Actinoplanes lobatus: one gene and its partner. The protein of the gene in region 2 binds, or shares a complex with, the protein of the main gene of each other region. Links are inferred from orthologs where the notes say so. Each region holds a gene or a part of one and is shown on either strand. Other genes may lie near its edges. The genes, in order: rplJ and BJ964_RS18650.

What was found.
Region 1: BJ964_RS18650 (region 2) and rplJ share a complex: the UniProt entries of both Escherichia coli proteins name them as parts of the ribosomal stalk of the 50S ribosomal subunit. The link is inferred for Actinoplanes lobatus from one-to-one orthologs.

What each region holds. Positions count from the first base shown.
Region 1 is NZ_JACHNC010000001.1:2,849,715-2,860,051, forward strand. The notes cover bases 7,355-10,337. They hold rplJ (50S ribosomal protein L10), read left to right. Parts: upstream 7,355-8,564; coding sequence 8,565-9,110; downstream 9,111-10,337. Other genes in these bases: BJ964_RS13185 (ATP-binding cassette domain-containing protein), read left to right, coding at 7,355-7,595; BJ964_RS13190 (hypothetical protein), read left to right, coding at 7,592-8,290; rplL (50S ribosomal protein L7/L12), read left to right, coding at 9,162-9,542; rpoB (DNA-directed RNA polymerase subunit beta), read left to right, coding at 10,141-10,337. Also shown: BJ964_RS13135 (putative bifunctional diguanylate cyclase/phosphodiesterase), read left to right, coding at 400-2,928; rpmG (50S ribosomal protein L33), read left to right, coding at 3,327-3,494; BJ964_RS13155 (MaoC family dehydratase N-terminal domain-containing protein), read left to right, coding at 3,632-4,081; BJ964_RS13160 (MaoC family dehydratase), read left to right, coding at 4,081-4,476; preprotein translocase subunit SecE, read left to right, coding at 4,734-5,108; transcription termination/antitermination protein NusG, read left to right, coding at 5,153-5,863; rplA (50S ribosomal protein L1), read left to right, coding at 5,943-6,662; more of BJ964_RS13185, read left to right, coding at 6,759-7,354. UniProt on the Escherichia coli protein: Forms part of the ribosomal stalk, playing a central role in the interaction of the ribosome with GTP-bound translation factors. Protein L10 is also a translational repressor protein.
Region 2 is NZ_JACHNC010000001.1:3,969,853-3,980,888, reverse strand. The notes cover bases 3,852-6,729. They hold BJ964_RS18650 (uL11 family ribosomal protein), read right to left. Parts: upstream 5,565-6,729; coding sequence 5,139-5,564; downstream 3,852-5,138. Other genes in these bases: typA (translational GTPase TypA), read left to right, coding at 6,667-6,729; BJ964_RS18645 (lytic transglycosylase domain-containing protein), read right to left, coding at 5,719-6,516; BJ964_RS18655 (ClpP family protease), read left to right, coding at 4,507-5,109; BJ964_RS18660 (sensor histidine kinase), read right to left, coding at 3,852-4,404. Also shown: more of BJ964_RS18660, read right to left, coding at 1-3,851; more of typA, read left to right, coding at 6,730-8,529; BJ964_RS18635 (TerC family protein), read right to left, coding at 8,957-9,958; BJ964_RS18630 (GNAT family N-acetyltransferase), read right to left, coding at 10,459-11,036. UniProt on the Escherichia coli protein: Forms part of the ribosomal stalk which helps the ribosome interact with GTP-bound translation factors.

The DNA of each region.
Region 1 (10,337 bases), 1.1 Mb from region 2 along the record:
TTGCCTCACTTCTCCGCCTAAATGGGCTATAAAGCCGTCAATTCTTCAGCAGTAGGCGTGAGGGTCTGTTCAGCCGTTCGGCCAGGATTTACCGGAGCGTCGCCACGACCCGCCGCTGAACGCTGCCTGTCGCACAACTGGTGTGGCACCATCATGTGACCCCCACCCTGATGCGATTCCCCGACTCGAGGAGCAGGACTATGTCTGCAAAAAAGCTGGGCCGCTTCGCTGGCTTGGTTTTTGTGCTTGCCGTTGTCTTCGGTGGCGTCACCGTTGGGGCATCGACAGCTGATGAGGCGACCAGCGCGGTCCAGGTTCAGAGCAACCCGGCGCTTGACTGGGCCTGATGGGTCAGACACGTTGACGGACTAGGGGCCGATCGGCTAGAGAGGATTCTCGATGGTCGAGCGGTCCCCGGTCCGGCATGGTGGCGCGCAGCGGGCGTGGTTGATCACGTGGCCGCTGGTGGTGTTCGCCCTCGTTTGCACGGCGGGCTTCTGGGTGGCGGAGCCTGGGTGGTATAGCGCTTGGCCGGCCGGCCTCGCGTTCTTCATCGCGTACCTGATCGCCTATCGGGACGTTTTCAACGTCGTCATCTGGCGCAGCAGTTTCACGGTCGCGGTGACCGACGTGCCGCTCGTCCTGGCACTGTTCTACCTCCCACCGGTGATGGTGGTCCTGGTGGTGAGCGGCGCCAATCTGGTGCACCACTACCGGGCGAACTATCCGGTCACGAAACTCTCCTTCAACGTCGCCAAATCGGCCGCCGGCAACTGCGCGGCCCTGCTGCTGATCGCCTCCTTCGCGCCCATCGAGGACGCGGGCCCGCGCACCTGGGCCATCCTGGCCGCCGCGGTCGGCCTCAGCTATCTGGTCGAGCTCCTCAGCCTCGCCGGTGTGTTCACGCTCGTGCAGAGCCCGCGCACCGGCCGGGACGCGCTGCGCGCCGGCTTCTCGGCGATGACCGTCGACGGCATCAACATCGTGGTCGGCCTCATCTTCCTGGTCGCGCTCGAGGCGACCGCCTGGTCCGCCATCCTGCTCGCCATCCTGGTCGCCGCCCTGGTGATGGTCCTCCGGTCGTACGCGGAGTTCTTCCGCCGCCACCGGACCCTGGCCGAGGTCTACGAGCTGACCCAGGCGGTCCGGGACGAGAGCGGCCGCAGCGGTCTGCCTGACGTGCTGCTGGGCCGGGTGCGCTCGCTGATGCAGTCGGAGTTCGCGACGCTCTGGCTCGCCCCGCAGGGCCGGCACCCGGAGGTGCTGCTGACCGCCCGGGTCGAGCACCGCGGCCTGCTGGACATCGCACCCATACCGGAGGAGGTCCGCCAGCGGGCGGTCGAGATGAAGTCGGCGGTCGGTGTCGGCGCCCGCTTCGCCGAGACCGAGGACCTGCGGCCCTGCCTGCGGTCGGCGAAGGTCAAGGACGCCCTGGTCATCCCGTTGCGCTCGGGTCAGGCCATCATCGGCACGCTGGAGGTCGTCAACCGGGTCGGCGACAACCGTACCTTCCGGGAAGCCGACGTGCAGGTGCTTGAGACGATCGCCGCGCACGCCGCGGTCGCGGTGGAGAATTCGCGGCTGGTCGACCGGCTGCGCTACGACGCGTACCACGATCGGCTGACCGGCCTGCCCAACCGGCGCCGGGTGATCGACGCGCTCGCCGAGTCGGTCAAGGTCCGCGCCGAGGACGAGGTCGTCGCGATCATGCTGTTCGACGTCGACGGCCAGCGGAACGTGAACGAGTCGATGGGCCATGCGGCCGGCGACAAACTGCTCGTCGAGGCCGCCGACCGGATCCGCGGTATCGCCGACCCGGGAGCGCTGGTCGGCCGGATCGGTGGGGACGAGTTCGTGGTCACCCTGCGGGCCGCGAGCATCGACGCCACGATCGAGATCGCCACCCGGATGCGGGAGCGCCTGCGCGGCCCGATGGCGGTGGGCTCGCTCACCCTGGACGTGAACACGGCGGTCGGCGTCTCGATCTATCCCGACCACGGCAGCGACCCGGAGACCCTGCTCCAGCGGGCCGAGCTGGCCGCCAACGCGGCCAAGGTCCTTCCGTACGGCGTGCAGCCCTTCCATCCGGCCCTGGAGTCCCGTGCGGTCCGTCGCCTGGGCATCGCCGCGGACCTGCGCCGGGCCCTCGACAACGAGCAGCTGGAGGTCTACTTCCAGCCCAAGGTGACGCTCGCCGACCGGCACGTGCTGGGCGTCGAGTGCCTGGCCCGCTGGGTGCACCCGGCGCACGGCGAGGTCGCCCCGGAGGACTTCGTGGCGGTCGCCGAGCACACCGGCCAGCTGGCCCGCCTCACCGAGGTGGTGCTCGTCGCCGGCCTGCGCCGCTGCCGGGCCTGGACCGACGCGGAGCGGCCGCTCGCCATCGCGGTCAACCTCTCCGCCCGCACCCTGCTCGACTCGCACTTCCCGGAGCTGGTCCGGGACCTGCTGGAGGAGCACGGGGTGGATCCCGGCCTGGTCACCTTCGAGGTGTCCGAGCCGGGCATGCTGGGCGACATCGAGCGGGTCCTGCCGTCCCTCTACCGGCTGCGCGACCTGGGGGTGCGCCTCAGTGTCGACGACTTCGGGACGGGCGCCTCGTCGCTGGCCTATCTGCGCCAGTGGCCGGTCCACGAGGTGAAGATCGACGACAGTTTCGTCCAGGGCATGGCCACCGATTCGGGTGACCTCGCGATCGTCCGCGCGGTGATCGGCCTGTCCCGGGAGTTCGGCCTCACCGTGGTCGCCGAGGGTGTGGAGAGCGAACTGACCCTGGAGCTGCTCGAGGAGATGGGCTGCGAGATCGGTCAGGGCTATCTGTTCAGCCGGCCCCTGCCGTTCGAGCGTCTGGAGGCCTGGCTGAGCGCTCAGACCGAGCCGGAGTCCACTCCCACCGGTGAGGTCCGCCGGCTTCGAGCAGTCATCTGACCAGGCGATTCCCGGTAATGGGGATACTGATTTCACCCCCGCCGACAGGCCGTGTAGTCTTACTCCAGCAGCGAGCGAGAGATCGCAAGCAGCAAGCCCCCTTAGCTCAGTCGGCAGAGCGTCTCCATGGTAAGGAGAAGGTCTACGGTTCGATTCCGTAAGGGGGCTCTACCGGGTTCGTTCCGCCTCGCCAGGCGCTGAACTGATGAGCCTGGCTCGGCGGTGTAGCTCAGTCGGTAGAGCAAACGACTCATAATCGTTGTGTCGCCGGTTCAAGTCCGGCCATCGCTACTCTTCTGTGGTGCCCCAACCGGGGCCCCACTTTGCGAAGCGGCTGACCGAGCGTCTACGCTGGTTCGTCGTCAGTAAGAAATCCGTTAGCAGGAAGGCACCCCGCCGTGGCCAAGGCGACCGACGTCCGTCCGAAGATCACCCTGGCGTGCACGGAGTGCAAGGACCGGAACTACATCACCAAGAAGAACCGGCGTAACGACCCGGACCGCGTCGAGCTGAAGAAGTTCTGCCCGCGCGACGGGAAGCACACCCTGCACCGCGAGACCCGTTGATCTCTCGCAACATCTGATCTTCACACTGCGCCGCCCGGAGTCACTCCGGGCGGCGCAGTGCTGTTTCCGCAGCATCCTCGATATTTTTGCACTGACAGTGCTATTTCTGGGATGGCCCCGGAGGGTAGTTTGTGGGCATGCCTCTGGACCAATCGTTCGTCGGCCGTAGCTGGCCGCCCACCGAGCCGTACCTGGTCGGTCGGGAGAAGATCCGTGAGTTCGCCCGGGCGATCGGCGCCACCGACGCGGCGTACCACGACCCCGCGGCCGCGCGCGCCCTCGGCTATCCGGACGTGGTGGCCCCGCCCACCTTCCCGGTCGCGATCACCATGGCGGCCAGCCGTCAGGTCATCGCCGATCCCGCCCTGGGCCTCGACTACACCCGGGTGGTGCACGGCGACCAGCGGTTCGCCTACACCCGTCCGGTGGTCGCCGGGGACGCTCTGATCTGCGTCAACTCGGTGGACGAGATCACCAGCCGGGGTGGCCACGAGTTCATCACCACCCGGACCGAGGTGACCACCGAGGCCGGCGAGCCGGTGGTCACGGTCTGGTCGAAGCTGGTCCAGCGCGGTGAGGAGCACTGATGGCCGACGCATTGGAGCCGAAGACCTTTCGGGTGACCCGGGCCGATCTGGTCCGCTACGCGGGCGCCTCGGGCGACTTCAACCCCATCCACTGGAGTGACCGGTTCGCCACCGGCGTCGGGCTGCCCGGCGTCATCGCGCACGGCATGTTCACGATGGCTCTGGTGGGCCGTGCCGTCACCGAGTGGGCCGGCGCTCCGGACGCGGTGGTCGAGTTCAGCGTGCGTTTCAGCCGCCCCGTCCCGGTGCCCGACACCGACGAGGGGACCGAGGTCGTGGTGTCCGCCACGGTCAAGGAGGTCACCGATGAGGGGCACACTCGGCTGAGCCTGACTGCGACATGCAATGGGGACAAGGTACTGTCCTTGGCACAGGCGCTCATCAGTAAGCGGTAGCCCGGGTTGGGGTAATGCCCGGCGTACCGGTACAGTGATGCGCCGTGGGGCTGTGATTCGAAAGACAGCAGCTCCGCAAAGGGGTGTAGCTCAATTGGCAGAGCAGCGGTCTCCAAAACCGCAGGCTGCAGGTTCAAGTCCTGTCACCCCTGCGCATTTCTCCTAGACGTGCCCGCCCGGTGCGCGGTTCGCACAAATTCCGCGTCCGGTCGAGCGCTGACAGGATTCAAGACCACCGACGACGGAAGTAGGGCGAAGTGGCCGAGAAGGACCGGCCCGGTGACGACGTCCCGGGCGACGACGAGCTGCTCGCCGCCGCCGCCGGTGGCGATGTTCCGGACGACAACGCCGATGACGCGCTGGTGACCGCCGGCGGTGGCACCGCCGTCGCCGAGCGGAGCGACTCGGAAAGCCCCAAGACCAAGAAGTCGGGTCGGCGTTCGGGTCTTTTCGGCCGGGTGGGCGGCTTCTTCCGTGAGGTCGTCAGCGAGCTTCGCAAGGTCATCTGGCCGACCCGTAAAGAGCTGCTCACCTACACCGCTGTGGTGATCGTCTTCGTGGTGATCATGACCACCATCGTGGCCGGCCTGGACTACGCGTTCGGTAAAGCGATGCTATGGGCGCTGGGCTGACGTCCGGCGATCCGCGAACCGAAGACTTTTGGAAGTGAGCGAGCGTGCCTGAGTACGACGACGAGACCGCGCAGTTTGCTGACGAGCAGTCGTCGCTGGAGACCGAAGAGCCGGTCGAGGCCGCCGAGCCGGTCGAGGCTCAGGCGCCCGAGGCTGACGAGGACTACGACCCGGTCAAGGAGCTGCGGCAGAAGCTGCGCTACGCCCCCGGCGACTGGTATGTCGTGCACTCCTACGCGGGCTACGAGAACAAGGTCAAGACCAACCTCGAGACCCGGATCACGAGCCTCGACATGGAGGAGTTCATCTTCCAGGTCGAGGTGCCGACCCGCGAAGAGGTCGAGGTCAAGAACGGCAAGCGCAACCAGGTGCAGGCCAAGGTCTTCCCCGGCTACATCCTGGTCCGGATGGACCTGAGCCCGGAGTCCTACTCCTGCGTGCGCAACACGCCCGGTGTGACCGGCTTCGTGGGCGCCACCGACCGGGTCGACCGGCCGGCCCCGCTCTCCCTCGACGAGGTGCTGAAGTGGCTGGCCCCGGCTGTCCAGGCCGAGGAGAAGAAGGCGAAGCCCGAGGTCAAGGTGCTCGACTTCGAGGTGGGCGACTCGGTCACGGTGACCGACGGCGCGTTCGCCTCGCTGCCGGCCTCGATCAGCGAGATCAACGCCGACCAGCAGAAGCTCAAGGTCCTGGTGTCGATCTTCGGCCGGGAGACCCCGGTCGAGCTGAACTTCAACCAGGTCACCAAGATCTGATCGCCGGATCCCCGGCGATATCAGTGGGAGGGGCCGCGCATCCGAAGCGGCCCCGCCATCTACCACAGGAGTAAGTGAAATGGCACAGCGCAGCAAGGTGTACCGCGCCGCCGTCGAGAAGATCGACGTCAACAAGCTCTACGAGCCGAAGGACGCGGTCGTCCTCGCCAAGGAGACCGGCTCCGCCAAGTTCGACGCCACCGTCGAGGTCGCGATGCGCCTCGGTGTCGACCCGCGTAAGGCCGACCAGATGGTCCGCGGCACCGTCAACCTGCCGCACGGCACCGGTAAGACCGCCCGCGTCATCGTGTTCGCCCAGGGCGCGAAGGCCGAGGAGGCCGTCGCGGCCGGCGCCGACGAGGTCGGCACCGACGAGCTCGTCGCCCGGATCCAGGGTGGCTGGCTGGACTTCGACGCCGCGATCGCGACGCCGGACCAGATGGCCAAGATCGGCCGGATCGCCCGGATCCTCGGCCCGCGTGGCCTCATGCCGAACCCGAAGACCGGCACCGTGACCATGGACGTCACCAAGGCCGTCAACGAGATCAAGGGCGGCAAGATCACCTTCCGGGTGGACAAGCACTCCAACCTGCACCTGATCATCGGCAAGGCGTCCTTCTCGCCGGAGCAGCTGATCGACAACTACGGCGCGGTCCTCGACGAGGTCCTGCGCTCGAAGCCGTCCGCCGCCAAGGGCAAGTACCTGAAGAAGGTCACCATCACCACCACGATGGGCCCCGGCATCCAGGTCGACCCGAACGTGCACAAGAACCTGCGCGGCTCGGACGCCACCGCCTGACGGTCGCATCTCTCGAAATCCCCCGGGGACTTCCCCGGGGGATTTCGTGTTTCCCGGGCCTGCGTCGAAGGCGGTCTCTGTGGCAGGCTTCCGGCCGTGCGCTTCGACAAAGTCTGGTTCCGGTACGCGCGACGCGCCGACTGGACGCTGCAGGACATCGACGCCGCGGTGGAGCCCGGGCAGACGATCGTGGTGCTCGGCCGCAACGGCGCCGGCAAGTCGACCCTGCTGCAACTCGCCGCGGGGGTGCTCCGCCCGTCCCGGGGCGTGATCCACGACCGGCCGGCCGTGGTGGGCTGGGTCCCCGAACGCTTCCCGGCCGCCCAGCCGTTCACCACGATCGGCTACCTGCGCTCGATGGCCCAGATCCGTGGCCTGCCCGCGGCCGGCGCCGACCGGTGGCTCGAGCGGCTCGGCCTGACAGGGCACGCCGACACCCCGCTGCCGGACCTCTCCAAGGGCACCGCGCAGAAGGTCGGCCTGGCCCAGGCTCTGCTCACCACACCCGGCCTGCTGGTCCTGGACGAGCCCTGGGAGGGTCTCGACGCCCCGTCCCGGCAGCTCATCCCGGAACTCGTCACCGAGGTCACCGCTGCCGGCGGGGCGGTCCTGGTCAGCGATCACCGTGGCGAGATCGCCAACCTGCCGGGCGCGATCCACTGGACCGTCACCGGCCACGGGCTGCACCACACCGGCGAGCCCGAGCCCGAGCCCGAGCCCGAGCCGGACACCGGCGCCGACGAGGTGGTGGTCGAGGTGGTGGCGCGACGGCATGAGGCCGCCGCGACGGTGGACCGGCTCCGTGCCTCCGGTCACCGTGTCCTCGGGGTCCGGGAGCGAGACCCGGCCGGGGTACGCGGGACGAGCTCCTTCCCGAGGCAGAGGGCGATGGGCGTACCCGGAATCGAGAGCACCGAGAGTGAGGGGCGATGATCGCGCTGACCCGGATGCGCCTCGCCGGTTTTCTGCGCGGTGGCCGCGCTGTGGCGCCCCTGATCACCCTGCTGGTGATCTTCTCCATCCTCCACGGTGGCGGGCCGTCGCTCGCCATGCACGCCTACGCCTACTCGGCGGTCTGCCTGTTCCCGGTGCTGGCCTGGCTCACCAAACTGTTGCTGGACACCGAACCGGACGCTCAGCGCCGGCTGGCCCGCCTCGCCGTCGGCCCGTTGCGGGAGGGCGCCGGCGGCCTGCTCGCCGCCGTGTTCCTCGCCGCGGTGGTGTGCCTGGTCGCGATGCTGGTCCCGTGGCCGCTCGGCGCGATCGCTCCACCGCGACCCGATAGCGCCGAGCCGTCGACGCAGACCGGCATCCTGCTCGGGATCCTGGCGCACGTGCTGTCGATGGCCGCCGCCGTGACGCTCGGCGCCCTGTCCGGACGAGCGGTCACCCGGCGGCTCCTGCCCGGTGTCGTGGTCCTGGTGAGCGGCTCGATCCTGGTCATCGTGCTCGGCCTGACCGGCTCGATCGCCCCGTGGCTGGTGCCGCCGGTGATGGCCACCGCCCGGGAGATGGGCGGGGATCACCCGCCGGACGCCGCCACCCTGCTGGTCCTGGTCGTCTGGACGGTCCTGTGGTGTGCCGCGGCCCTCGCCGGGTACGCCGGCCTGCGGCGCGCACGCTCGTAGTCCCGGCCCCGATTTGGCGTTCCGTGACAGGTCCGCGTAGTGTTGCATCTCGAAGTTCCACCCATAGACCGCTGGTCGCCGCAGCAGCCGTCATCTCGACGGAGGCCGCGGCCGAAGGTCCCGCTGAAAGCGGGCGACCCGCGTAGGGAGAACGGTTCGTGATCGTCGACCGCGTGTGAGCGTGTGTTCGAGTCCGCCCCGTGCCCTGCGCCGGGGCGTTTTGCTTTGTACGGACCCTCTCGACCAGTGGCTGAAGCACTGAGAGAGGAGGGACATGGCGGACAAGCCGGTCCGGGCCGACAAGGCTTCGGCTGTTTCCGAGCTCACGGATCACTTCCGTGGTTCGGCGGCCACCGTGTTGACCGAATACCGCGGCCTCACCGTGAAGGAGCTCACCGAGCTCCGGCGGTCGCTGGGCGGCGAGAACAAGTACGCCGTCGCCAAGAACACGCTCGCGAAGCGTGCCGCGGCTGACGCGGGTATCGAGGGCCTCGACGCGCTGTTCACCGGTCCTACCGCGCTCGCCTTCGTGAACGGTGATGTGGTCGAGGCGGCCAAGGGCCTCCGTGCCTTCGCCAAGGCCCACCCCGTTCTCGTCATCAAGGGCGGTGTCTTCGAGGGCAAGGCCATCACGGCGGACGAGGTCAACAAGCTTGCTGACCTCGAGTCCCGTGAGGTTCTGCTGGCCAAGCTGGCCGGCGCCATGAAGGCCAACCTGAGCAAGGCCGCTGCCACGTTCCAGGCGCCCCTCACCAAGACGGTGCGCACGGTCGAGGCTCTGCGGGCGCAGCGCGAACAGGCTGGTTCCGCCGAGGCCTGATGCCTCGCGGAAACCGTTAAACGTCAGATTTCTTAGGAAAGGTTGCCTCACATGGCGAAGATCAGCACCGAAGACCTGCTCGAGGCCTTCAAGGAGATGACCCTCATCGAGCTCTCCGAGTTCGTGAAGCAGTTCGAGGACGTCTTCGACGTCAAGGCTGCCGCTCCGGTCGCCGTTGCCGCCGCCCCGGGTGCTGCCCCGGCCGAGGCCGAGGCCGAGAAGGACTCCTTCGACGTTGTCCTCGAGGGCGACGGTGGCAAGAAGATCCAGGTCATCAAGGTCGTGCGTGAGCTGACCGGCCTGGGCCTCAAGGAGGCCAAGGACGCCGTCGAGTCCGCCCCGAAGGCGATCCTCGAGGGTGTCAACAAGGAGAAGGCCGAGGCCGCCAAGGCCAAGCTCGAGGGTGAGGGCGCCAAGGTCACCCTCAAGTGATCTAACGCTCCACAGTGTCATCGGTCGATGGCGGGGATCCGTTCCGGGTCCCCGCCATCGCTGTTTCTCCAGCCGTCCGCGCAGCTCAACGGGGTGCTGTCGAGCCGTCTTCGCTGCGGGTGGCAAAGACTGTCAAAGTTCGCTATTTGTGCGTCGAGGCCCCTTCGGTGCGCCGGGCGGATGACCGCGGGCGTCCGACCCGCGGCACAGCCCTTGACTGTGTGTCGGCGGACAGGCACGCTGACATCAGCAAGTTTCCGCGCTTGCGACAGCCGCCCGCTGGGTAACGGATCTACTGCCGATACCTGTCGGACTGGCACCAGAGGGGTAGTTGCCGCGTTTCTGAGCGGCCCCGTCCCGGCCCTGACCGTAGAGGTCCAGGTCAGCCGCGACGGTGGCATGTTCCGCAGGCCACCTCGGGTGTGGGCTGGACAGCGGTTAGCCAAGCGGCTACACTGCTAGTTTGCGCTGCCTTCTGTCTTGATGCCTCTCGGGATATCCATGTGGATAACTTCCCGGGGGCTCATTGGAGTGCACGCAGACCAGTTGCATCAGCAACTCAGCCGCATAGCAGCACCGGTCCTCGGAAGGACGCATCTTGGCAGCTTCCCGCCCTGCGAAGACCAGCCGTACGTCGAGCGCTTACGCACCCCGCCGGGTCTCTTTCGGCCGGATCACCGAGCAGCTAGAGGTCCCCAACCTCCTCGCACTCCAGACCGAGTCCTTCGACTGGCTGGTCGGCAATGAGGGTTGGCAGGCCCGGACGACGGACGACCCGCACGCCCACTCGGGCCT
Region 2 (11,036 bases):
GCCGGCGACGACCAGGGCCGCCTCGACGTGCTCGGCGACCCGGACCGGGACGGGCGCCGCGACGAGCCGGCCGGCGTCGAGGCTGACCAGGTCGAGGACCTCCTGGACGATGGCGGCGAGCCGCCGGGTGGTCCGGTGCACCCGGATGAGGGAGTGGTGGACGGACTCCGGCAGCTCCTCCTCGTCGAGGACCAGGTCGAGGCCGCCGAGGATCGCCGCGAGCGGGTTGTTGATCTCGTGGCCGAGCATGCCGATCAGGTCGGCCTTGAGCTGGTTCGCGGCCTCCAGGTCGGAGGTCCGGACCCGTACGGTGTCCTCCAGCGAGTCGTAGAGCAGCGCGTTGTCCAGCGAGACCGCCAGCTGCCCGGCGATCAGCTCCACCGTCTCCAGGCGGTCGGTGGAGAACACGCCGCCCTGCCGGTGGTTCTCCAGCATCAGGACGGCGACGTCGACGGTCCGGCTCGGGATGGGCATCGCCAGCAGGGAGCAGTGGTCGAGTCCGGCGACGTACGGGTCCCGCGCGAACCGGTCGTCCTGGGTCGCGTCCGCCACCAGCAGCGGGCGGCGGGTCCGGGTCACGTACCGGACCGCGGTCGCCGGCACCGGCCGCGGATCCCGCGTCTCGGGGTGACGAAGCACCAGCTGCACCCGGGTGGCCCCGGTCATGGCGCTGAGCACGTCCCCGACCTGCGCCTCCAGGTCGGCCAGCGTGATGGCCGAGCTCAGCGCGCGGGAGGCCCGCAGGATCGCCATGAGGTCGATCCGGTCGGCCCCGGCCCCGTGGCCGGAGTCGCTCACCCGTTCCGCGCGCAGGAACGGGTGTTCGGCCTCCAGCCTTCGCAGCGGCCCCTCCGCACCCCACTGACGGTAGGTGTCGCGTGCCTCGGTCAGCAGTTGCCGCCCGGCGTGTGCGAACCCCCGGTCGAGGTGGAACCGGGCCGCCCGCTGGGCGAGCACGGCCCGGTGCCACGGCCGGCCGGCCACCTCGTGCAGGCCGGCGTCGAACTCGCGGGCCGCGCCGTCGGGATCGCCCAGCGCCCAGCACCGTTCGGCGTCGACCAGGCGCAGCAGCGGCCGGAAGTTGCGGGGCGAGTCGGCGGCCCGCCGGGCGATCCAGTCGCGGATCGTGCCGAGCTCGGCGGCGACGCCGGTGTCGCCGTACCGGACCCGGGCGGCCAGGGCGATCCCGCGCACCACCCGGGCCAGCGCCCAGGTGTAGAGCCCGCGAACCGCCTCGCAGTGCTCCATCGCCCCGGCGGCGTGCCGGTCCAGTTCCTCGTCGTCCTGGCACATCAGCGCGGCGAGGGCCCGGTTGACGTGGTGGATGGCCAGCGCCACCGGGAAGGTGGGGGATCCGTCCGGTTCGGCGCCCGGCTCCCGGCCGCGCAGCACCCGCACCAGCGCCCGGCATTCGGTCAGCGACAGGGCCGCGATCCGGTTGCCGGTGCGTTCGGCGAACGCCACCGAGGCGTCGATCTCCTCGGCGACCGTCTCCAGCGAGTCTGCGGTCTCCAGCAGCACGGCCACCAGACGGGCCGAGAGCATGGCGGCGACCTGGACGTCCCCGGCGGTCAGCAGTTCCTCGCGGGCGTCCTGGCCGGCCTCGGCGATGTCCTCCAGCGGTTCGAACCAGTGCGCGGCCACGAAGAGGTGCATGTACCGGGCGATCGCGGTCTCCGCCTGATAGCCGTGCTCCCGTCCGGCCTCGACGACGTACCGGCTCAGCCGGTGACCGGTGCGGTAGTCGTCGAACAGGTGGATCGTCGCGCAGATCACCGCGCCGAGCGAGCCGACCACCGGCGGGCACAGCCCCGCACGCCGCCACAGCCCCAGGACCTGGAGCAGCACCCACGTGTGTTGCAGCGGGCCCAGCACGTACGCCGGCGCGAGCAGCCGGTTGAGGATCCGGCCCGCCGCGAGCACCCGGGGATCGTCGGTCTCCGCGGCACGGCTCAGATCGGCGGCGCAGTCCCGCAGGTCGGCCGCCTCCCGGTGGACCACGGGACCGGGGTCGTCCGGGGAGTCGATGCCGAACCGGCGCAGCAGGTCCGCGCCGAGGGCGTACGCCTTCCGGATGTGTCCTCGCTGGGTCAGGCTGTTGACCTGGTTCGCGGTGGCGGCGGCGAGCGCGAGCAGATCCGGGGACCGGGCGGCCAGCTCCCGGTACACCTCGTCGGCCTCGTCGAGCCGGCCCAGGCAGTAGAGCGCGGTGTGCCGGGCCACGGTGACGGCGTCCCGCTCCTCCGCCCCCGGGCCCAGGAGCCGCTCGGCGGCGGCGAGCAACTCGACGGAGACCTGGTAGTTGGTCATCTTCATCGTCCGTTGCGCGGCGCCGTGCAGCAGGCCGGCGGCGGCCCGCCGCTCGTCCGGCGCGTCCACCAGGTCCACCACCGGCAGGTACTGCTCGGCCGCCTCCTGCCGGTACCGCTCCCGCCGGGACAGTTCGCGGGCCATGCTCAGCTGGAGGCGGTCCCGGTCGCCGGGCGCCAGGCAGTCCCGGGCGGCCTGCCGTACCAGGTCGTGCCGGAACCGGACGGTGCCGTCGGCGAGCAGGATCAGGCCGTCGGTGACCGCCGGGGCCAGGCGCGCGGCCAGGTCCGCCTCGGACGTCCCGGTCGCGATGGCCAGGAAGCCGGTACCGACGTCACCGCCGAGGCAGGCGAGCGCCGCCAGGATCCGGCGCGTCCCGCCCGCCTGCTGATCCATCCGGGCCGCCAGCAGCTGCGGCACCCCGTGGCAGCGGACGAAGTCACGGATCGCGTCCGCTTCCCACCGCCAGCCGTCCGTTACCGGGCGCAGCAGGCCCTCGGCGCGGAGGGCGTTGAGCACCTCGACCGTGGCGAACGGATTGCCGGCGGCGCCCGCCTCGATCAGCCCGGCCGGCACGGACGCGGCCTCCGGGGGTATCCGGAGCACGGTGCCGATCAGCCGGGCGGCCCCCTCGCGGTCCAGTCCGCCGACCCGGATCACCGGTTCCGTCGCACCGTCACGCTGCCAGCGGTCGAGCAGCGCCGCGAGCGGCCGCCCCTCGTCCCGGTAGGTGGCGACCAACAGCAGACCGGGGATCGGCCCGGCGTTCACGATCGCGTCCAGGACCCGGTGCGTCCCGGCGGTGGCCCACTGGAGATCCTCGAGGACGATCACGATCCGGTGCCCGGCGGCGAGCGCCCGGATCAGGGCGAGGGCGGCGGCCGCGGTCCGGCCCTGGGCGGTCGACGGATCGGACGTGGACGGCCCGCCCGGGACGCCGAGCAGATCGGCCATCTCCGGGATCGCGTTGACCGCGACCACGGCGTTGGGGCCGAGCGCCTCGACGATCCGCGCGCGGTCCGCCGCCACCTCGGGTTCGGGTTCGGCGAGGATGCAACGGATCAGGCTTCGCAGCGCCCGGGTGATGCCGCCGCTGGTCGTACCGGTCCGGAACTCTTCGAACCGCCCGGCGGCGAACCAGCCGCCGCGTGCCGTGACCGCCGGCCGCAGGCTGCGGGTGAGGGCGCTCTTGCCGATCCCGGACGGCCCGGTGATCAGCACGGGCCGGCCGCCCTCGGTGAGCGCCCGGTCCAGCGCCGAGGTGAGCAGGTGCACCTCCCGGTCCCGGCCGATGAGGGCGGCCGGCGGCACGAAACGGGCCGGGAAGTCCCGCTCGCCCAGCGGCCAGCCAGCATCGGGATCGTCCCGGCAGCGGGTCAGATCGTGGAGCAGCCCCTCGGCGCTCTGGTAGCGGTTCGCCGGGTCCTTCTCCAGCAGGCGCATGATGATGTCGCGGAGACGTGGTGGCAGCCCGGCGGGCACGGGCGGCGGCTCCACCAGGGTCTCGCGGATCAGCTCCAGGGCGTCGTCGCCGGTGAACGGCGGCTCGCCCACCGCCAGCGTGTAGAGGGTGGCGCCCAGGCCGTACAGGTCGGCGCGGGGATCGACCGCCGGGCCGATCCGCCCGGTCTGCTCCGGGGCCAGGAAGCCGAGCGTTCCGACCGGGCCGCCCGCCTCGTCCGCCTCCACCGCCCCGGCCAGCGCCAGGTCGAAGTCGATGAGCAGGGCCGGCCCGTGGGGTGGCAGGACGACGTTGGCCGGCGTGACGTCGCGATGGACCACCCCGGCGCGGTGCACGGCGGCGAGCGTCGCCGCCAGGCTTCGACCGATCGTCAGAAGCTCGGGTACGGGCATCGGCCGCGGGACCGGAAAGGCCGCGTCGTCCTCCAGCACGAGCAACTGGCGGGACTGATGGTCGGCGAGCCTGGGCACTCCGGGGACGCCGGCGAGCCGGAGCAGCACGGCCCGTTCCCGCTCGATGCGCCGGGCGGCGCCGAGTCCGGTGGCCCGTTTGTGGATCAGGGTGGAGCCGTCGCGGGAGCCCCGGCGGAGCACCTGGGTCCGTTCGCTGTGATATAAGACGACATCACCCACAACCTTGTTGTCTCATTGCCGGGACATCGGTGGTGGCTCTTCCCCGAAGAACCACGGCTCCCTGGATACGCTGGGCCTACCCCGCGACGACCGGAGGTGCCGATGTCCCTGTTCCCGCAGCCGAATCAGCCGCCCGAATGGCCGCCGCAGCAGGCCGGCTTCCCCGGTTGGCTCGAGGAGCGGCTCTTCGAACAACGGATCGTGATGCTTCGCGGCCGGCTGACCGGCGAGACGGCGACCGGGATCGCGGCCGCCCTGCTGACCCTCGACGCGGCCGGTCCGGAGGCGATCCAGCTGCACGTGGCCACCCCGGGTGGGGAGCTGGGCGCGGCACTCGCGGTGATCGACGTGATCGACTCACTGTCCGCTCCGGTGCACGCCCTGGTCACCTCGGAGGCGGGCGGGGCGGTGCTGGCGATCCTTGCGGCGGCGGATCAGCGGTCGGCGTACCGGCACGCCCGGTTCAAACTCGCCGAGCCGCGGGCCGCCGGGGTCACCGGCACGGCCGACGAGGTGGCCGCCGCGGCCGGGCAGCACCTGCGTGAGCTGGAGGAGGTGGTGGTCCGGCTGGCCGGGATCACCGGGAAGCCGCGCAGCCGGATCGAGGACGACCTGTCCGCCGGCCGGAGCCTGAGCGCCGCCGAGGCCCTGGAGTACGGCCTGATCGACGAGGTGATCGCACCAAAGAAGAACGGGCCCCGGTGATCACCGGGGCCCGTTCTCATCAAGCTACTTCAGGAAGCGACCTTCACACCCATGGAACGGGCGGTGCCGGACACGATCTTGATCGCGGCATCGAGGTCGTTCGCGTTGAGGTCGACCAGCTTGCGCTCGGCGATCTCCTTGACCTGCTGGGCACTGAGCGTGCCGACGGTCGTGGTGAGCGGGTTGGCGGCGCCGGACTGAATGCCCAGGGACTTCCGGATGAGGAAGCTGGTCGGCGGCGTCTTGTAGGCCAGCGTGTGGCTGCGGTCCTCGTAGACCGACACGATGACCGGGATGATCTCGCCCCGGTTCTTCGCGGTGGCCTCGTCGTACTCGACCTTGACGGCACGCATGTTGGCGCCGGTCGGGCCGAGCATCTTACCGAGGTCGACCATCGCGGCGTTACCCGCCTCAAGCGCGAGGGTTACCTCATGAGTCTTCTTCTTGGGCGGCATTGAGTAGGGCTCCTTTGGGTGAGCTGCACGGGCCGAAACAAACGCAGCTCGCCAGCATCAACGACACACGACAACCCCGAGACAGTACTTGAACGCCGTGGTTGGCACCAAATTGAGGTCTCGGGGAACGTCCCCCAGTGTATCCCGCCTGACCTCAGTACTTGTCGCAGGGGCAGTCGGCCATGAGCGAGCGCACCGAGTCGACGTAATCCGGATTGGGCAGCGTCTTGCTCTTCGCCGCCGAGTCCACCGTGCCGTAGCCCGCGTTGTAGCCCGAGATGACCACGTTCAGCAGACACCAACTGGAGTGGCTCTTGCACTTCGAGGGGCTCAGGTCGTAACTCTCCTTGAAGTAGTTGTCCCCGAAGTACCGGGTCAGCCAGGCCAGGTAGTTCGCCCCGGCGTACGCGTTGTCCTGATAGTTCCCGTTCGCGTCATAGTCCAGGCCGAACCGCTGGTTCATATGGTCCAGCGTGTCCGGCATCACCTGCATGAGACCGAAGCCCTCGTCACAGTTCTTGATCGCGCTCTGCCAGCCGCTCTCCTGCCAGGACACCGCCTTGACCAGGGTGAAGTTGAGCTTCAGCTGGGGCGCCTCGGTGCGCCAGTAGATCCGGCCGGACGCCTTCTTGAGAGCCGCCTTGGCCTTGGCCTTGGAGATGTTCTTGCCCTCGTAGCTGAAACAGTCCGGAACCTGACTCCAGTCCGTCTGGACCGGGCTCGCACTGGCCGTCGGCGACTTGGTGGCCTTCTTCGTCGGCTTCGGCTTCGTCGTGGTCTCCACCGGCGCGGCCGTCGTCTCCTCGATCACCGGCTCGGTTGTGGCGGGCGCCACCGACACCGGCGGTGCGCCCACCGGATCGTTCCCGTTCTCGCTGGCACCGGCCAGTCCGCAGCCCGCCGTCACGACCAGCGCCGTGACCGCCGCGACCAGGTTGATGCGTTTTTTCATCGATGCAGACCTTCCCCCGTGATACATCGATGAAGGACGTTAACAGTGATCAGATGATCTCGGGAGACTGAAAAACGGACAGAAGACCACAAGATTCGGGTCTTGACCCCGTGTCACGATCGGCAACCTGAGCCGGGAACAATGGACCTCATGCAGACCCGCACCGACCTACGCAACGTCGCCATCATCGCTCACGTCGACCATGGCAAAACCACCCTGGTCGACGCCATGCTGCGCCAGGGCAGCCAGTCCCACGCGCGTGGCGAGATGGCCGACCGCGTCATGGACTCCATGGACCTGGAGCGGGAAAAGGGCATCACCATTCTCGCCAAGAACACGGCGATCAGCTACCAGCCCGCCGAGGGCGAAGCCGTCACCATCAACATCATCGACACCCCCGGCCACGCCGACTTCGGCGGTGAGGTCGAGCGCGGCCTGACCATGGTCGACGGCGTCGCCCTGTTGGTGGACGCCTCCGAGGGCCCGCTGCCGCAGACCCGCTTCGTGCTGCGCAAGGCCCTGGCCGCCAAGCTGCCGATCATCCTGATCATCAACAAGGTGGACCGGCCGGACGCGCGGATCAAGGAGGTCGTCGACGAGACGTACGAGCTCTTCCTCGACCTCGACGCCGACGAGCACCAGATCGAGTTCCCGATCGTCTACGCCTGCGCCCGCGACGGCATCGCCTCGCTGACCCAGCCCAAGGACGGCACCGTCCCCGAGGACAGCGACTCCCTCGACGTGCTGTTCAGCACCATCCTCGACACCATCCCGGCGCCGAAGTTCCATGAGGACGCCCCGCTGCAGGCGCACGTCGTCAACCTCGACGCCTCGCCGTTCCTCGGCCGTCTCGCGCTCTGCCGCGTCCACGAGGGCACCATCCGCAAGGGCCAGACCGTCGCCTGGTGCAAGACCGACGGCACCATCAGCAACGTGCGCATCTCCGAGCTGCTCGTCACCGAGGGCCTGGAGCGCAAGCCCGCCGAGAGCGCCGGCCCCGGCGACATCATCGCCCTCGCCGGCATCCCCGAGATCATGATCGGTGAGACCCTCGCCGACGCGGAGAACCCGATCCCGCTCCCCCTGATCACCGTCGACGAGCCGGCCATCTCGATGGTCATCGGCACCAACACGTCGCCGATGGTCGGCAAGGTCAAGGGCGCCAAGGTCACCGCCCGCATGGTCAAGGACCGCCTCGACAAGGAGCTCATCGGCAACGTGTCGCTGCGCGTCCTGCCGACCGACCGTCCCGACGCGTGGGAGGTCCAGGGCCGTGGCGAGCTGGCCCTCGCCATCCTGGTCGAGCAGATGCGCCGGGAGAACTACGAGCTCACCGTGGGCAAGCCGCAGGTCGTCACCAAGACCATCAACGGCAAGGTCCACGAGCCGGTCGAGCGCCTCACCATCGACGCCCCCGACGAGTACATGGGCGCCATCACCCAGCTGCTCTCCACCCGCAAGGGCCGCATGGAGGAGCTGATCAACCACGGCACCGGCTGGCTCCGCATGGAGTGGCTCGTCCCTGCCCGTGGCCTGATCGGCTTCCGGACCGAGTTCCTCACCGAGACCCGCGGCACCGGCATCATGCACCACCTGTTCGAGGCCTACGAGCCGTGGTTCGGCGAGCTGCGCACCCGCCAGAACGGCTCCCTCGTGGCCGACCGGGCCGGCGCTGTCACCGCCTTCGCGATGATCAACATCCAGGAACGCGGGCAGCTCTTCGTCGAGCCCGCCACCGAGGTGTACGAAGGCATGATCGTCGGTGAGAACTCCCGTGACGACGACATGGACGTCAACATCACCAAGGAGAAGAAACTCACCAACATGCGTGCGGCCAGCGCGGACAACACCGAGAAGGTGATCCCGCCGCGCAAGCTGTCCCTGGAGCAGTCCCTGGAGTTCTGCCGCGAGGACGAGTGCGTCGAGGTCACCCCGGCCGCGGTCCGCATCCGCAAGGTCGTCCTCGACCAGACGGCCCGCGGTCGCGCCGCGGCCCGCCGCAAGCACCAGTAAGCGCCCGCTTTCGGTGAAGAGCCCGCCCTTCGGGGCGGGCTCTTTCCTTGCCGCCCCTTCTTTCGCCGCCGCTCTTCCTGGGGTTCCGTCACCCTGGGACGGTTTTGGGCGGGGGACGGCCCCCTCCGGGCGGTCAGGCTTGGTCCCTCCGTGGGCCGTCCCCCGCCCAAGACCTTGCGTGGCGATGGATCACCGTCGCCCTGAGCGCTTCTCTCGCTCTCTTCAAAACCCGTCGGGGTACCCCCGGAGCACTCCCCCCGCGCACTCCGAACCGCCCCACCGCTCGCGCCTTCTCACACTCTTGCCGAGTGCGGACCCCGGCCCGGCCGCTCTCACGGGGCCTTCCGTGTGATCCGGGCTGCCAAGGCGCAAAGGGCGAGGCCCGGGCGACAGGGTCGCTCGGGCCTCGCGTGGGTTGATCGGGTCGTCAGCGCTCGGCGGTGATCAGTTCCCGTTTCCGGTCGCGGGAGGATTTGGCCAGGCTGGCGACCGTGGCGACAGCCAGGGTGCCGAGGATGACCAGCAGGGAGAGCCAGATCGGGATCTCCGGAGCCCAGTGGAAGGGCTGACCGCCGTGCAGGAACGGCAGGTTGTTCGTGTGCAGGGCCTCGAGGACCAGCTTCACGCCGATGAAGGCGAGCACCACGGCGAGACCGATGTTGAGGTAGACGAGACGCTCGAGCAGGCCGCCGAGCAGGAAGTACAGCTGGCGCAGGCCCATCAGCGCGAACACGTTCGCGGTGAAGACGAGGTACGGCTCCTTCGTGATGCCGAAGATCGCCGGGATCGAGTCGAGCGCGAAGATCAGGTCGGTGGTGCCGATCGCGATCATCACGATGAGCATCGGGGTGAACAGCCGCTTGCCGGCCTCGGTGACGAGGCTGAACCGGCCGTCGCCGAAGGACGAGGAGAGCGGCAGCGCCCGCTTCGCCCAGCGGATCAGGATGTTCTCCTTGAAGTCGTCCTCGTCGTTCTCCCCGCCCTTGACCAGCGTGATCGCGGTGTAGACGAGGAAGGCGCCGAAGATGTAGAAGACCCAGGAGAACTGCGAGATCAGGGCGGCGCCGGCGGCGATGAACGCGCCACGCATGACGAGCGCCAGCACGATGCCGATCAGCAGCACCTTCTGTTGCAGGTGCCGCGGGACCGCGAAGCGGGCCATGATGATCACGAAGACGAACAGGTTGTCGACGCTCAGCGAATACTCGGTGAGCCAGCCGGTGTAGAACTCACCGGCCGCCTGCCCGCCCGCGGCCAGCCAGAGCCCGATGCCGAAGAGCACGGCGAGGCCGACGTAGAACGCGACCCAGCCTCCCGCTTCCTTCATGCTGGGCTCGTGTGGCCGGCGGCCGATGATGAGCAGATCGACGGCTAGCACAGCGACGAGGGCGACCAGGGTGGCGACCCAGACCCAGGCGGAAACGTTCAACGAGGACCTCCGGCAGACACGGGTCGTCGCTGCACCCACCCCTGACCGGAGCGAGAACAGCGACGTGCGACTGTCGGAGGTCTCTTCCGCCACGAACCACGCACGGTCCGTGACCACCGGCCCCGGGCCCGCCCCGAGAGGCGTTCCGTGTTGACGAGACCGGAGCGGGGGAATACTCCCCTCCCACAGCAGCCATTGTTGCGCATCCGAGGCGCGATCGGCACACCGGGAGGACAGGGAGTGGCACAGCTCGCGGCCAAACCACTCATCCAGGCTGTTCTGGCGTCCTCGGACCCCGCCGCTGACCGCCCCCTCAGACTACGCCCTGACCTGCGGAAATCCTCGCAGTCCAGCGGCTACGACAGACTGGTACACCGACGATCCGGTGTGTTTGGGACGCTTGCCGACATGGTTCTCGAAGTCACACTGATCGACGTTCTTCGCGGTCGCCACTGATCGCCGGCACGCCCGGGTGCCGTTCGGTGCGTGGTGTGGTCGCGTCAGCCGGTGAAGAAGTCGTGATCCGGGTCGAGCCCGGGCCGCCGGTACCGGGCCCGGCGCCCGTGCTCCTGGAACCCGAGCCGGCGGTAGAGCCCGGCGGCCGGGTTGTCGACGTTGACGCAGAGCCAGGCCTCGCCCGCCCCCGCGCCGGTCATCCGCCGCAGCGACTCCCGGACCAGCGCACCGCCGAGACCCACTCCCCGGGCCACAGGCAGGACACCGACCTGCACGATCCAGCCGTCCGCCGCGGTCACGAAGCCGGCGTCCCCGATACCGGGCAGGACGGCCAGCAGCGACCAGGCGGGCCGGAAGTCGTCGTCCTCCGCATTCTCCGCGATCCACTCCGCGGCCGGCGGATCCGGAAAGCCGGGCCGCTCCCGGAACGCCGCCGCATACACGGCGTGGAATCGCCCGGCCGTCCCGGCTGACCACTCGACCAGCTCGGTCCCCTCCGGCCACCGGATCACCGCGGCCTCCGCAGCCCCGGACCCGGCCGCCTCCGCCCCGAGCCCCGCCGCCTCCGCCCCGAGCCCGATCCGCATCACGTCCTCGGCGAAGAACCGCCGCAGCCCGCGGG